Regions from separate parts of the Comamonas jiangduensis genome, predicted to be linked through region 2. Evidence: predicted binding sites of a transcription regulator. Region 2 holds the regulator's gene; each other region holds the start of a gene.
What was found. Region 2 encodes FNR, which switches genes on or off when oxygen is low (the NO sensors DNR and NnrR bind a similar motif). Its sites were predicted from a motif close to TTGATNNNNATCAA; they were not measured.
Positions count from the first base shown of each region.

Region 1: the regulator FNR is predicted to act here: its motif matches at 1,939-1,952, upstream of azu (azurin).
Region 3: the regulator FNR is predicted to act here: its motif matches at 2,679-2,692, upstream of napE (periplasmic nitrate reductase, NapE protein).

Region 1 is NZ_JARXOV010000009.1:65,842-70,002, forward strand. It holds gene QEP12_RS09000 (Bug family tripartite tricarboxylate transporter substrate binding protein) at 1-956, shown strand, start outside; gene QEP12_RS09005 (plasmid pRiA4b ORF-3 family protein) at 1,177-1,794, shown strand; gene azu (azurin) at 2,123-2,578, shown strand; gene QEP12_RS09015 (nuclear transport factor 2 family protein) at 2,788-3,159, shown strand; gene QEP12_RS09020 (hypothetical protein) at 3,320-3,673, shown strand; gene trhA (PAQR family membrane homeostasis protein TrhA) at 3,940-4,161, shown strand, end outside.
Region 2 is NZ_JARXOV010000002.1:140,517-144,677, reverse strand. It holds gene hemN (oxygen-independent coproporphyrinogen III oxidase) at 1-1,298, opposite strand, end outside; gene fnr (fumarate/nitrate reduction transcriptional regulator Fnr) at 1,502-2,227, shown strand; gene QEP12_RS02135 (hypothetical protein) at 2,326-2,517, opposite strand; gene QEP12_RS02130 (FixH family protein) at 2,756-3,043, opposite strand; gene ccoG (cytochrome c oxidase accessory protein CcoG) at 3,112-4,161, opposite strand, start outside.
Region 3 is NZ_JARXOV010000009.1:47,134-51,294, forward strand. It holds gene napA (periplasmic nitrate reductase subunit alpha) at 1-1,973, opposite strand, end outside; gene QEP12_RS08915 (chaperone NapD) at 1,966-2,262, opposite strand; gene napE (periplasmic nitrate reductase, NapE protein) at 2,255-2,413, opposite strand; gene QEP12_RS08925 (NnrS family protein) at 2,773-4,008, shown strand; gene QEP12_RS08930 (RrF2 family transcriptional regulator) at 4,015-4,161, shown strand, end outside.

The sequences.
Region 1 (4,161 bases), on a different contig from region 2:
TCCTGCTGTCCTCCGTGGCACTTGCTGCTGCCATCGCGTCCCCTCTGGCCCAAGCCGTTGAGCAACCCATCCGCCTGATCGTGCCTTTTGCACCCGGTGGTCCGCTGGACGTGACCTCCCGCGTGCTGGCCGAGCGTGTGCGCGACACGCTGGGCACTGTGATTGTGGAAAACAAAGCGGGCGCTGGCGGCAATATTGGCGTGGATGCCATCGCCAAGGCGGCCCCCGATGGCAAAACCATTGGCTTGGCCACCGTGGCCACCCACGCCGTCAACCCCTGGCTCTACAAGAAACTGCCCTTTGATGCGGGCAAAGACTTTGTCGGCCTGACCCAAATGGTGCGCGTGCCCAACGTGCTGGTCATCAACGCCGAGCGCGCCAAAGAGCTGAAGATCAACTCTGTGGCCGATTTGGTCGCCTACGGCAAAGCCCACCCCGGCAAGCTCAGCTACGGCAGTGGCGGCAACGGCAGCGCGGGCCACCTGGCTGGCGAAATGTTCAAGCAAGGCATGCAATTTACGGCCGTGCACATCCCCTATCGCGGCGCCAGCCCCGCCCAGCTGGCTTTGCTGGCCGGTGAAGTGGACTTTAACATCGACAACCTGGCTGCCGCTTCTGCCAACATCAAGTCGGGCAAGCTCAAGGCGCTGGCCGTCACCAGCCTCGACGAAAGCAGCCTGCTGCCTGGCGTGCCTGCGCTGTCCAAGCAGATCAAGGGCTTTGCCATTGATACCTGGTGGGGCCTGGTCGCGCCTGCGGGCACCCCGGCAGATGTGGTTGAGAAGCTGAGCAAAGCCTTCTCCGACGCGCTGAAAGATCCAGAAACCCAAAAGCGTTTTGCCACCTTGATGGCAGAGCCTGTGCCCACCACGTCCAAGCAGTTTGACGACTTCATGGCGGCCGAGCGCACCAAATACGGCCCTGTGGTCAAGGCCTCTGGCGCCAGCGTGGACTGAGCGGCCACGCCATCTAGCGTTATTTTTTAAGGCACCTGTGGGTGCCTTTTTTATGCCAAGCACAAATCGCACAAGGTGTCAGCCCGCACGGCTAAACCCCAGCACAGGCGGAACCAGTACTTACCCTGGTACGCCATGCGCTGCATGCAACTGCGCTACAACCCGACATGAAATAACTGCATGCACTGCAGATTTGTGATTGACACCGGGAGGAAAAACCATGCCGAAAACCCCCAACAGCTACCAGCTGCATATTCAACTGTGCGATACCAAACCCGCCATCTGGCGCCGTTTGGTGGTGGCTGAATCCATCACGCTGGCGCAACTGCACCGCGCCATCCAGGCCGTCATGGGCTGGCAAAACCGCCACCTGTACGAGTTTGAAATTGCAGGCCAGCGCTACGGTCAGCCCGATGCCGACCAGCCCGACGACCCCACCATGGATGCACGCCGCTACACCCTGGGCCAGTTGCTGCAAGGCCAGGCCCTGGCCGTGCGCTATCTGTACGACTTTGGGGACGGTTGGCTGCACCGCATCAAGCTGGAATCGGTAGCGCCGATTGCCAGCCCTGCTGCGCTGCACAGCCTGCCCATGTGCATGGGGGGGCGCAACGCCTGCCCGCCCGAAGACTGTGGCGGCCCCGCCGGCTTTGCCGATTTGCTGGCGGCCCTGCAAGATGCCACACACCCGGGCCACCAAGCGGCGCGGGCACAAGCGGCCCACTTTGATGCCAAGCACTTTGACCTGCAGCGCGCCCAGGCACGCGTGCATTCACTGGCACTGCTGCGTGCCAATGCCCCGGTTGCCACACCCCGGGCAGAGACCGCACTGGCATAAGGTGATATTAAAAAATATAGCTGCCCGCGCTTATCAAACAAGACTTTCAACAGTTAAAACGTTTGAAACCAAGCATTAATAAGTGCCAACAGCTATTAATTTGATAATTTCACGTGTTATCCATTGGGGCATGCGGGTGATTTATTGATCCGCATCATGCCCCGATGCAAAAAATACGTAAGCTGCGTTTCGATGATTTGAATTTCACAAAATACTGAAAATTCAAGATCACAATATCCGGCAACTGAACAGTTAGACCGATTCTAAAATTGGCTGCAGTTCAGCATTTCTTACTCTTCACCACGATTCATTCGGAAGGATTTGCGCTATGAAAAAGACTCTGATGGCATTCGCTTTGTTGGCTGCAGGTGGCTTCGCTGCCCCCGCCATGGCTGCTGACTGCGCGATTACCGTAGAAGGTAATGACCAAATGCAATTCAATGTGAAGAGCATTGAAGTGCCTAAGTCGTGCAAGAACTACACCGTCACCCTGAAGCACGTGGGCAAGATGCCCAAGTCCTCCATGGGCCACAACCTGGTGCTGACCACCGCTGCAGACGCAACTGCTACGGCAGCTGACGGCATGAAGGCCGGCGCTGCAGCAGACTACGTGAAGGCTGGCGACACCCGCGTGCTGGCACACACCAAGGTCATCGGCGGTGGTGAATCCACCCAAGTGGTGATCGACGTGGCCAAGCTCAAGGCAGGCACCGACTACACCTACTTCTGCTCCTTCCCCGGTCACTCCTTCATCATGAAGGGCACCTTGAAGCTGGGCGCTTAAACCGTCTGCTGCTTCCCGCCAGTGGTCACACTGGCAGCCTCAAGCCCCGCGCCTTGTGCCGGGGCTTTTGTTTGGGTACTTTTGTTTGGGTGCCTCAGCGCGCGCCCCCCCGCTGTGAAACACCTGTGACTGGAACATGCGCAATCTTGGCGCCCGCCCCCGCTAGCATGCGGCAGCCCATCCCGCAAAGAACCACCAGGAGCCGCTGCATGCTAACCAACCACCCCGAAGAAAACGCTGTACGCATCCCTCTGGAGCTGTACATGCGCGGCCATGCCGAAGACAGCGCCGAACACATGCGCGCCGCCTTCCTCCCCACCGCCCGGCTGGAGAGCGTGCGCGAAGGCCCGCTGACCTCGTGGGATCTGGACTTTTACTGCCAGCGTTTCAACAACACGCCAGCCCCGGACGAATCCACCCGCCGCCGCAGTATTGACTGGCTGGACATCACCGGCACTTCGGCCATGGCCAAGGTCACGCTGGTGCACGGCAGCGTCACCTTCACCGACTACTTTGTGCTGCTCAAAACCGAACAGGGCTGGAAGATTGCCAACAAGGCCTTCCACGCACAGCCCCAGTAAGCGGCAGCGCCCCGCTGCTTATCGAGCCTTGTCTCAGCCCGGCAAAGCCGGGCTTTTTTGTGCCTACCCAACCTTGTTTTTTCCAAAAACCAGCGGCGCTCCAAGACTTAGGGACAGCGCGCACAATGCATCTTTTTTGATAGCAAAAATCTGAACCACCATGAGCCAACAAAGCTTTGAAGTTGCGTTTTTCACCATCGGCGAATTCGAAGGCCTGAGCGCCGACGACACCTCCCGCACCGCCCACATCGATGTGCCCGCCGACTGCCAGCCCGTGGCCGCCACCTTGCAATCGGCCCGCCAGTGGCTGAATGAGCAACATGCCCACATCGACATGGAATGCGCCGCCGAGCTGCCGGTACGCGGTTATTTTTCGTTCAAAGGTGCGAATGTCAACGAAGGCTTGCACGTGGAAAGCGCCCAACTGGTGGCGCTGGACGAAGGCTTTGTGGTGCGCGCCAGCCTGGACAACGGCGTGAGTGTGGAAAGCGATTTGATTGCGATTGCTTTGTAATAAATTTGCATCCAATATGGCGCTAGCGCTTGCTAGATAAGCGTTAGCAGCTATCAAAGCTATAAAAATCCATGAATTTCTGTTGGCGTATGCGCCAGCAATTCACGGCCAAGCCCGCTGCCTGCGGGCTTTTTTCATGGCCCCATGCATCCCATGATGTACATCCGCCACACGCGCACAAGGGCAAGGCGTCCGGCTTAGGCTGACACTTTTGCTTGCCTTATGCCGTCTTGCACATCCAGCGCCTTGGCCCCACCATCTGGCCCATGTATCACGGCGAACGCTTTAACGCTTGGACGCACTTGGTGGGCGCCCTGCTTGCGCTGACGGGTGCCACCTGGCTCATCGTCACCACCAGCTTGCGCGCAGATGCGCAGGCCGTCACCAGCGTCAGCATCTACGGCGCAGCCCTGGTGCTGCTGTATGCCATCTCCACCGTCTATCACAGCGTGCGGGGGCGGGCCAAACGCATCTGGCAAAAGTGTGAC
Region 2 (4,161 bases):
AACCAGCCCTTGGCAGTCACCGTGAGGCAGTCGTCCGTAATTTCTACCAAACCTTCGTCTTGCTGCGCAGCCAAAGCTTCGATTTCAGCAGCAAAGTACTGCTTGAAATCAATCAGCCAAGCGCTGTTGATAGATTCAAAAAACAGCTCGCCCTGGCACATGATCGTCATGATGACGGCACGGCGAATCGTATCGTCGCGGGTCAACGCGAGCCCACGGACAACAGGCAGCCGCCCTTGATCCAGAAGGTCGTAATACTCTTCCAGCGTCTTGGCATTTTGGCTGTAGGTTGCACCCACGCGACCAATCGCGGAAACGCCCAAGGCGATCAAATCGCAGTCTGGCTGCGTGCTATAGCCTTGGAAATTACGGTGCAAGCGACCTTGGCGTTTCGCAATCGCCAATGCGTCTTCCGGCAACGCAAAGTGATCCATTCCCACATAAACGTAGCCAGCTTCAATAAAGCTTTCTATGGCAGAAGACAACATACCCACCTTGTCGGGGGCTGATGGCAAGTCTGCTTGCAAGATACGGCGCTGTGGCTTGAAGCGCTCTGGCAAGTGCGCATAGGCATACAGCGCAATACGATCTGGGCGCAACTCTGTCACCTGTTTGAGCGTGCGAGCAAACGATTCGGGATTTTGCTTGGGCAAGCCGTAAATCAAATCCACATTCACCGACTGAAAGCCCAGTTCGCGCGAAGCAGCCACCAAATCAAACACCTGCTCCGCAGGCTGCTCACGGTGCACCGCTTTTTGCACTTCCGGATCAAAGTCTTGCACCCCAAAGCTCAAGCGGTTAAAGCCTATTTCTTTGAGCACTGCCAGGCGTTCACGCGTCACTGTGCGTGGATCAACTTCGATCGAGTACTCACCCGCCGCCTCAAACACAAACCGCTCACGCAGCATGCGCCACAGGTTACGCAGCTCATCGTCTGTCAAGAAAGTGGGCGTGCCGCCTCCCACGTGGAACTGGCTCACAACCTGCCCACGACCACAGTGCTGCAGATGCAAATCAATTTCGCGCTCCAAATAGCGCATGTATGTCACAGCACGTTCATGGTGCTTAGTGATGATCTTGTTGCACGCGCAGTAGTAACACAGGGAGTCACAAAATGGAATGTGCACATAGAGCGACATCGGCTGGTTTACAGCAGCTGCAACTTTGCGCTGCTTCAACGCCAAGATATAGTCACTATCACCAAACGCCTCCACAAACCTATCCGCAGTGGGATAAGAGGTGTAGCGCGGGCCTGGCACGTCATAACGACGCAAGAGTTCGGGGGTGACGACGGTCATGAATGAATCTTTTCCTTGATGACCATACTTTGCAACAATCGGCCACGTTTATCCTTGACGTGAATCAAGAGGTTGATGTACAAGGAATGTCACAATTTGAGCGACATCATTCCTTACTCCTTCGAGCTATCCCATAGTCTCTTATCTGATTTTTTAACTGCACAAGTCATCTTCTTACACAAGACTCTTGGGCTTTCGAGTACATGACTCCTCCAACCATCAAAGTTACCTGCTCCAACTGCAATTTGCGTGAACTCTGCATGCCCATGGGCCTGAATGAGCAACAGTTGCAGCGCATCGATGACATTGTGGCTACCCGCCGCAAAGTCAAACGCGGAGCAACACTGTTTCGCAACGGAGAAGCATTCACATCGCTGTACGCCATTCGCACGGGCTTTTTCAAAACCTGCGTGGCCACAGAGGATGGTCGCGACCAAGTGACTGGCTTCCAGATGGCTGGTGAAATCATTGGCCTGGACGGCATCGTCAATGACCACCACACCTGTGATGCCGTAGCACTGGAAGATGCCGAAGTCTGCGTCATGCCTTTTGACGGATTGGAAGAAATTTCGCGTGAAGTGACGGCCTTGCAAAGCCATGTGCACAAGGTCATGAGTCGCGAGATTGTGCGTGAACACAGCGTCATGCTACTGCTGGGCAGCATGCGTGCCGAAGAGCGCTTGGCTGCTTTTATTCTGAACTTGGTACAACGCCTGCATGCACGCGGTTTCTCCTCGTCTGAACTGGTGCTACGTATGACACGCGAAGAAATTGGCAGCTACCTGGGCCTGAAGCTTGAAACAGTCAGCCGCACCTTCTCCAAATTTGTGGAAGAAGGCATGGTTGAGGTGAAACAGCGCCACGTGCGCATTTTGGACACTGCTGCACTGCAGCGCTTGGTCAACAGCCAGCACGAGTGCAACAAGTAAGCGCTCTGGCTTTCCCATAAAAAAACCTCCCAAGCCTACGCTGGGAGGTTTTTTTATGGGCGGTTTTTTATGCCGCGACTGCCACAACACTATCTTCGTTACATGCTAGGCTGGGCGTTCACTTCTGAAGCAGAAATAGACAGCAAAACCGTCAAATATCCAGCAACCACAAAAACCACCCAAAAAGCAAAAAAGGCCAGGGTATAAATCGCCGTGCGAGATAGCTCAATCCCTTGCCCCAGCCACAACATATCGTGCGGGTCGAATGCGGCAAACACCAGCATTTCCATCACACCAGCTGCCAAAAAAGCGGGCCAAACAATCCACATTAAACGTCGTGTCCACATGTGCACTCCTTTGCGTGAATCATGTGGACATTGTGAGCACCATTCCCAACCAGGCTGCGTGGGACAAACGCTAAATAAAAATAATAGCTGCCAGCGCAATATTCACAATGACTTGTGCATTAAAAGCACTTGAAGTCAGCATATTTAAAGCGCAGGCAGCTACTTTTTTTAAAATAAACCGTTATTTAGGTGCCAGATTGGGCAAATCAGCATCGGGGGTTGTCACATGGTTACGCGCAGCACCCGCTGGCGCCAAGCTCTTTTCGATGTGGCGCAGTTCCTGGTTGATATTCAGGCCCTTTTGGTAGTAATCGTTGTCCACAACGGGATCCGCGCCATTCATGGCAATCATGGCCGTCGCAATACCTGCCACGACCACCACGGCAGGCCCTGCGAACACCAACCATACGTGGCCATATTTCCACCAAGGACCTGATGGCACTTCCAGCTTTTTTGCTACCTGAGACATAACCCACTCTCTTTCCATCAAACGCAGTGTGCAAGCACTCAGTCTTGCACACCAACAATGCTGCGTTCTTAGCGAGGCACTAAGAAAACTGATTTTTCAAGCACATGGCCTTTGCCACTTTGCGCCGTGATTTCAAACTCAATAGGATGTGAACCAGGTTCAGCAGTTCCATACGGAATTTGTACACGCACGGCGACACCGCGCGTTTGGGCGGAGTCCACGTCCACGGTAGTGCCTTCTGCCATCGCAATGCCCTCCAGCCCCTTCACAGCAACGCTATAAGTTTGGGCTTGCTCCGTAGCATTCATCACCTGCAAACGATAGACATTCTCCAGCTTGCCACCGGCCACAATCCGCGCCAACGATGCACGATCCCGAATCACATCAACCTTGAGGGGCTCTCGCACCGCCATACTAAAGACCATGGCCGACGTCAAACCTACCAAAATCATGGTGTAAATCAGCACGCGGGGACGCGCAATACGGCGCCAAATTTGCGCGCCGGTCCAGCCTTGGCTCACCGCGTTTTGTGTCGTCAAGCGTATCAACCCACGCGGATAGTGCATGTTGTCCATCACGTTGTTACATGCATCCACACACAAGCCACAACCGATGCATTCGTACTGCAAACCATCGCGAATGTCGATTCCAACCGGGCAGACCTGTACACACAACTTGCAGTCGATACAGTCGCCCAAGCCTTGGGCTTTGTAATCCAGGTCTTTTTTGCGAGGGCCACGGTTTTCACCACGCTTGGCGTCATAGCTGACGACCAATGTATCTTTGTCAAACATCGCGCTTTGGAAGCGCGCATAAGGGCACATGTACTTGCAAACCTGCTCACGCATGTAGCCCGCATTGCCATACGTCGCAAAACCGTAAAACAACACCCAGAAAATCTGCCAGCCGCCTTGGAGCGCCAGCAACTCTCCACCCAACTCGCGGATAGGCACAAAGTAGCCTACGAAGGTAAAGCCCGTCCACAGCGCCAAGGCAATCCACAAAAATTGTTTGAGGGTTTTGCGCCAGATTTTTTCCAGCGTCCAGCCACCTTGGTCCAAGCGAATACGCGCACTGCGGTCACCCTCGACCTTGTGCTCGATCCACATAAATATTTC
Region 3 (4,161 bases), on a different contig from region 2:
CCACGCACCTGGTGGTAGACATCGAACGGCGCCAGATCGTGGCCATGACCACGCCCGAACGCTGCGTACTCTTCGAACAGCCCCTTCTGGGGGTAAAAGCCAAACAACTCGGCCTCATGGTTGTTGTACCCTGCCTCCATGTCGGTCACGGGGAATTTGTCCACCTGACCATTGCGGTACAGCACATCAAACATGGTCTTGCCTCGGTACTGCGGGGCCTTGACCAGGAGTTCCTCAGGCCACACCTCCTCGATCTTGAAGCGCTTGGCAAACTCCATCAGTTGCCACAAGTCCGAACGTGCTTCGCCCGGCGCGTTGACCAGTTGATGCCAGAAGTGCGTGCGGCGCTCGGCATTGCCATAGGCACCCTCCTTTTCCACCCACATGGCGGTAGGCAGGATCAGGTCCGCCGAGGTCGCGGTGACGGTGGGATAGGCATCCGACACCACAATGAAGTTGTCCGGATTGCGATAGCCCGGATAGCCTTCTTGCACCATGTTAGCGGAGGCCTGCATGTTGTTGGTCACCATGACCCAGTAGGCATTGAGCTTGCCATCCTTGAGCATCCGGTGCTGTTGCACGGCGTGATAGCCGGGTTTATCGGGAATGGTGCCCTCGGGCAACTTCCAGATTTTTTCCGCGGTCTTGCGGTGCTCGGGATTGGTAACCACCATATCCGCGGGCAAGCGGTGCGAGAACGTACCTACTTCGCGCGCCGTGCCACATGCCGAAGGCTGACCAGTTAACGAGAATGGACTGTTGCCCGGGGTTGCGATCTTGCCGGTGAGCAGGTGGATGTTGTAGACAAGGTTGTTGGCCCAAACGCCGCGCGTATGCTGGTTGAAGCCCATGGTCCAGAACGACACCACCTTGCGCTTGGGGTCTGCGTACAGCTCGGCCAACTCCTTGAGCCGGTTGGCAGGAACCCCTGTCAGTTTGGTGGTGTATTCCAAGGTGTACGTGGAGACGAACTTGGCGTACTCCTCATAAGTCATGGGCTTGGCACCATTCGGATCACCGGCATTTTTGGCAGCTTTTTGCAGAGGATGCTCTGGACGCAAGCCATAACCGATGTCCGGATTGCCCAATTTGAAATTGCAGTGCTTGGCCACAAACTCCTGGTTCACACGCCCTGTGGTGATGATGTGGTTGGCAATGTAGTTCAGGATCGCCAGGTCGGTCTGCGGCTTGAAGGTCAGCTCAATGTCCGCGAGTTCATACGAACGGTGCTCAAAGGTAGACAACACGGCCACCTTGACGTTCGGTGCGCTCAAACGGCGATCCGTCACGCGCGTCCAGAGCACAGGATGCATTTCTGCCATGTTCGAGCCCCAAAGCACAAAGGTGTCCGTAGCTTCGATGTCGTCATAGCAGCCCATAGGCTCGTCCATGCCGAAGGTGCGCATGAAGCCCGCCACCGCCGAGGCCATGCAGTGGCGCGCATTCGGATCGATATTGTTGGAGCGGAAGCCGGCCTTGAACAGCTTGGATGCGGCATAGCCTTCCCAGACCGTCCACTGGCCCGAGCCGAACATGCCCAAGCCGGACGGCCCCTTTTCCTTGAGCGCCTTCTTGAATTGCTGGGCCATCACATCGAACGCGGTATCCCATGACACGTGCTGGAATTCCCCATCTTTGGCGTATTTGCCATTTTTCATGCGCAGCAGCGGCCGTGTCAGACGGTCCTCGCCATACATGATCTTCGACAGGAAGTAGCCCTTGACACAATTGAGGCCCCGATTCACTTCGGCCTGGGGATCACCCTGGGTCGCCACCACCCGGTTGTCCTTGACGGCCACCATCACGCCGCAGCCGGTGCCACAGAAGCGGCAGGGCGCCTTGGACCACTTCATGGTGGCGGCACCACCTGCTTTTGCGCCCTCCTGAGAGATGGCGTGGATGGGAATGCCTGCCACAGCGCCAGCAGCGGCAGCAGCAGTTTGACGAACAAAATCGCGACGGGTACTAGTCATTGGAGACCCCCTCGTTAAGTAATTGCCGGGGTTCTGCGTGCTGATACACCAGTGAGACGTTCAACACACCATCAACCAACCGAATTTGCGCCACCTGATCCAGGATGAAGTCCGCACTAGGCCCTTCCAAGGTGACTACCAGCTTGCCATCTGGATGGGTGCCATGCACTTGGATGGAGTCCATCTTGGCCAGCGCCTGCCCTACAGGATCAAGCGCTTGCGGCATCGTATGAACCACCAGACTGGCAATGTGGAGTTCATCCACCATCAGATGCAGGGTTTCAGGCATGCGGAGGGCCCGCAAACATCTGGTAGATCCAGACCAGGAAGCCGTAGCCAGCAATGATCAAACCAGCCAACACCGGTGCCATCACTACCGTTAGAAAAGCAAAGCTGCGCAGCTCTTCTTTGCGTGCCGTGGGATTATTTTTTTCAAGCATAGCCACCTTTCTGGATGACGGTTTACGTTACAGATGCTCTGCCAGAACTTCAATCCACTCAAACCCGCAGCGATCAGAACACTTGCAACCACTTTAGAGATATTGCCAATCCACTCAATTGATTCACATCAAATATATATTCAAATCTTGTTTTCCAGATCAATTAAAAACACTCTAACAACAATCTCTATTAAAAAACATCGCCCAACCAAAATTACATAAAAAATATTATTTTAGTCTATATACCAATAAATTACCTCAATTATTGATTTACATCAATAATTAATTGATTGACGCAAATATTATTTTTGGAAACATCTACTCTGCATGAAATTTTGGTATTTACTGAAAAAACTGCAATGAATAGCCTTCTAAAAATCCAGGAACCGTCCTCCCTGCAGCCTCAGCACCGCCCGTCTCTGAAAGCCTTTCTGGAACTGGGGTTTCGGCCGCTGTACCTCTGTGGCGCACTCTGGGCCATAGTGGCGGTATCGCTATGGGTGTTTGCTCCATTCCTCCTGCAAGGTGTAGTCGCTGGCGTCTTCTGGCACGCTCACGAAATGCTCTGGGGCTTTATTGCAGCGATTACCGTGGGCTTTCTACTGACTGCTACCAACAACTGGACAGGCTTGAATCCATTGCAAGGCCCAGCGCTAGGTGGCCTTGTCTTGCTATGGGCGGTAGCACGAGTTGGATTCTTACTCCCAGGAACCACAGCCTTCGGTATCGCGAGCATCGCCGACCTGCTGTTTCTGAGTGTCTCCGCGTTTGCAATCGGTCGATGTTTGTTTGCCCGTCGAAGTCGGCACAACTACATCCTGGTTGCGCTGCTGCTGGGTATGGCGGCGGCTAACGCCGCCTATCTCTACGCTTGCTGGCAGCAGCTTGAGTACGTCATCGTGATGCATTACTTCTTCATAGGCATGCTCTGTATGTCCGTGATCGCCTTGCTCATCGCGCGCCGGGTTATTCCATTTTTTGCCAGCCGCGCACTCCCCCAGCTAACGCTCAACCGACACACACGCAGCGGCCAATGGCAAGCTGCCTTAGCCACTTTGGGAATTCTCACGTGGTCATTCGGATTTAACCAATGGGCAACCCTGTTTTTGGCCGCTGCGGGGCTGATCACACTGTGGCATGTGATCGCTTGGAAGCCTTGGTCCGTCATGCGCACTCCTTTACTCTGGATTCTCTATCTGGGATACCTCGGACTTGGTCTGGGTTTGTGGGTTGCTGCAGCTTATGCCATGGGTTGGACATCCCGCCTGTCATGGCCCATCCACATGCTGGGGATGGCGGGGTTTGGCGCACTCATCATTGGCATGATTACGCGCACAGCGCTTGGACATACGGGCAGAGCACTGGTTGCAGATTTCAGCATGGTGTGCAGCTATGGCTTGGTCGCTGTCGCCATTGTTTTGCGCCTCACAGCACTGAGCGTCAGCACCCATCCGCTACCGTGGCTGCATGCCAGTGCCCTATGCTGGGTTTTAGCGTTCGCCTTGTACTTGTGGCGATTTGTGCCTTGGCTCGTACGCCCCCGGGCTGATCAGCGCCCCGGCAAACCCATACCAATTCAGCGACCACCCCATTAAAAGAAGATGCGCCTCACCACTCTCACTGACTACGCGCTGCGAGTCCTTATCTACAGCGGCCACCACACAGAGCGCTTGTGCACTATCAGCGAAATTGCCACCGCTTTTGATATCTCACAAGCGCACTTGATGAAAGTATCCCAACTGCTGGCA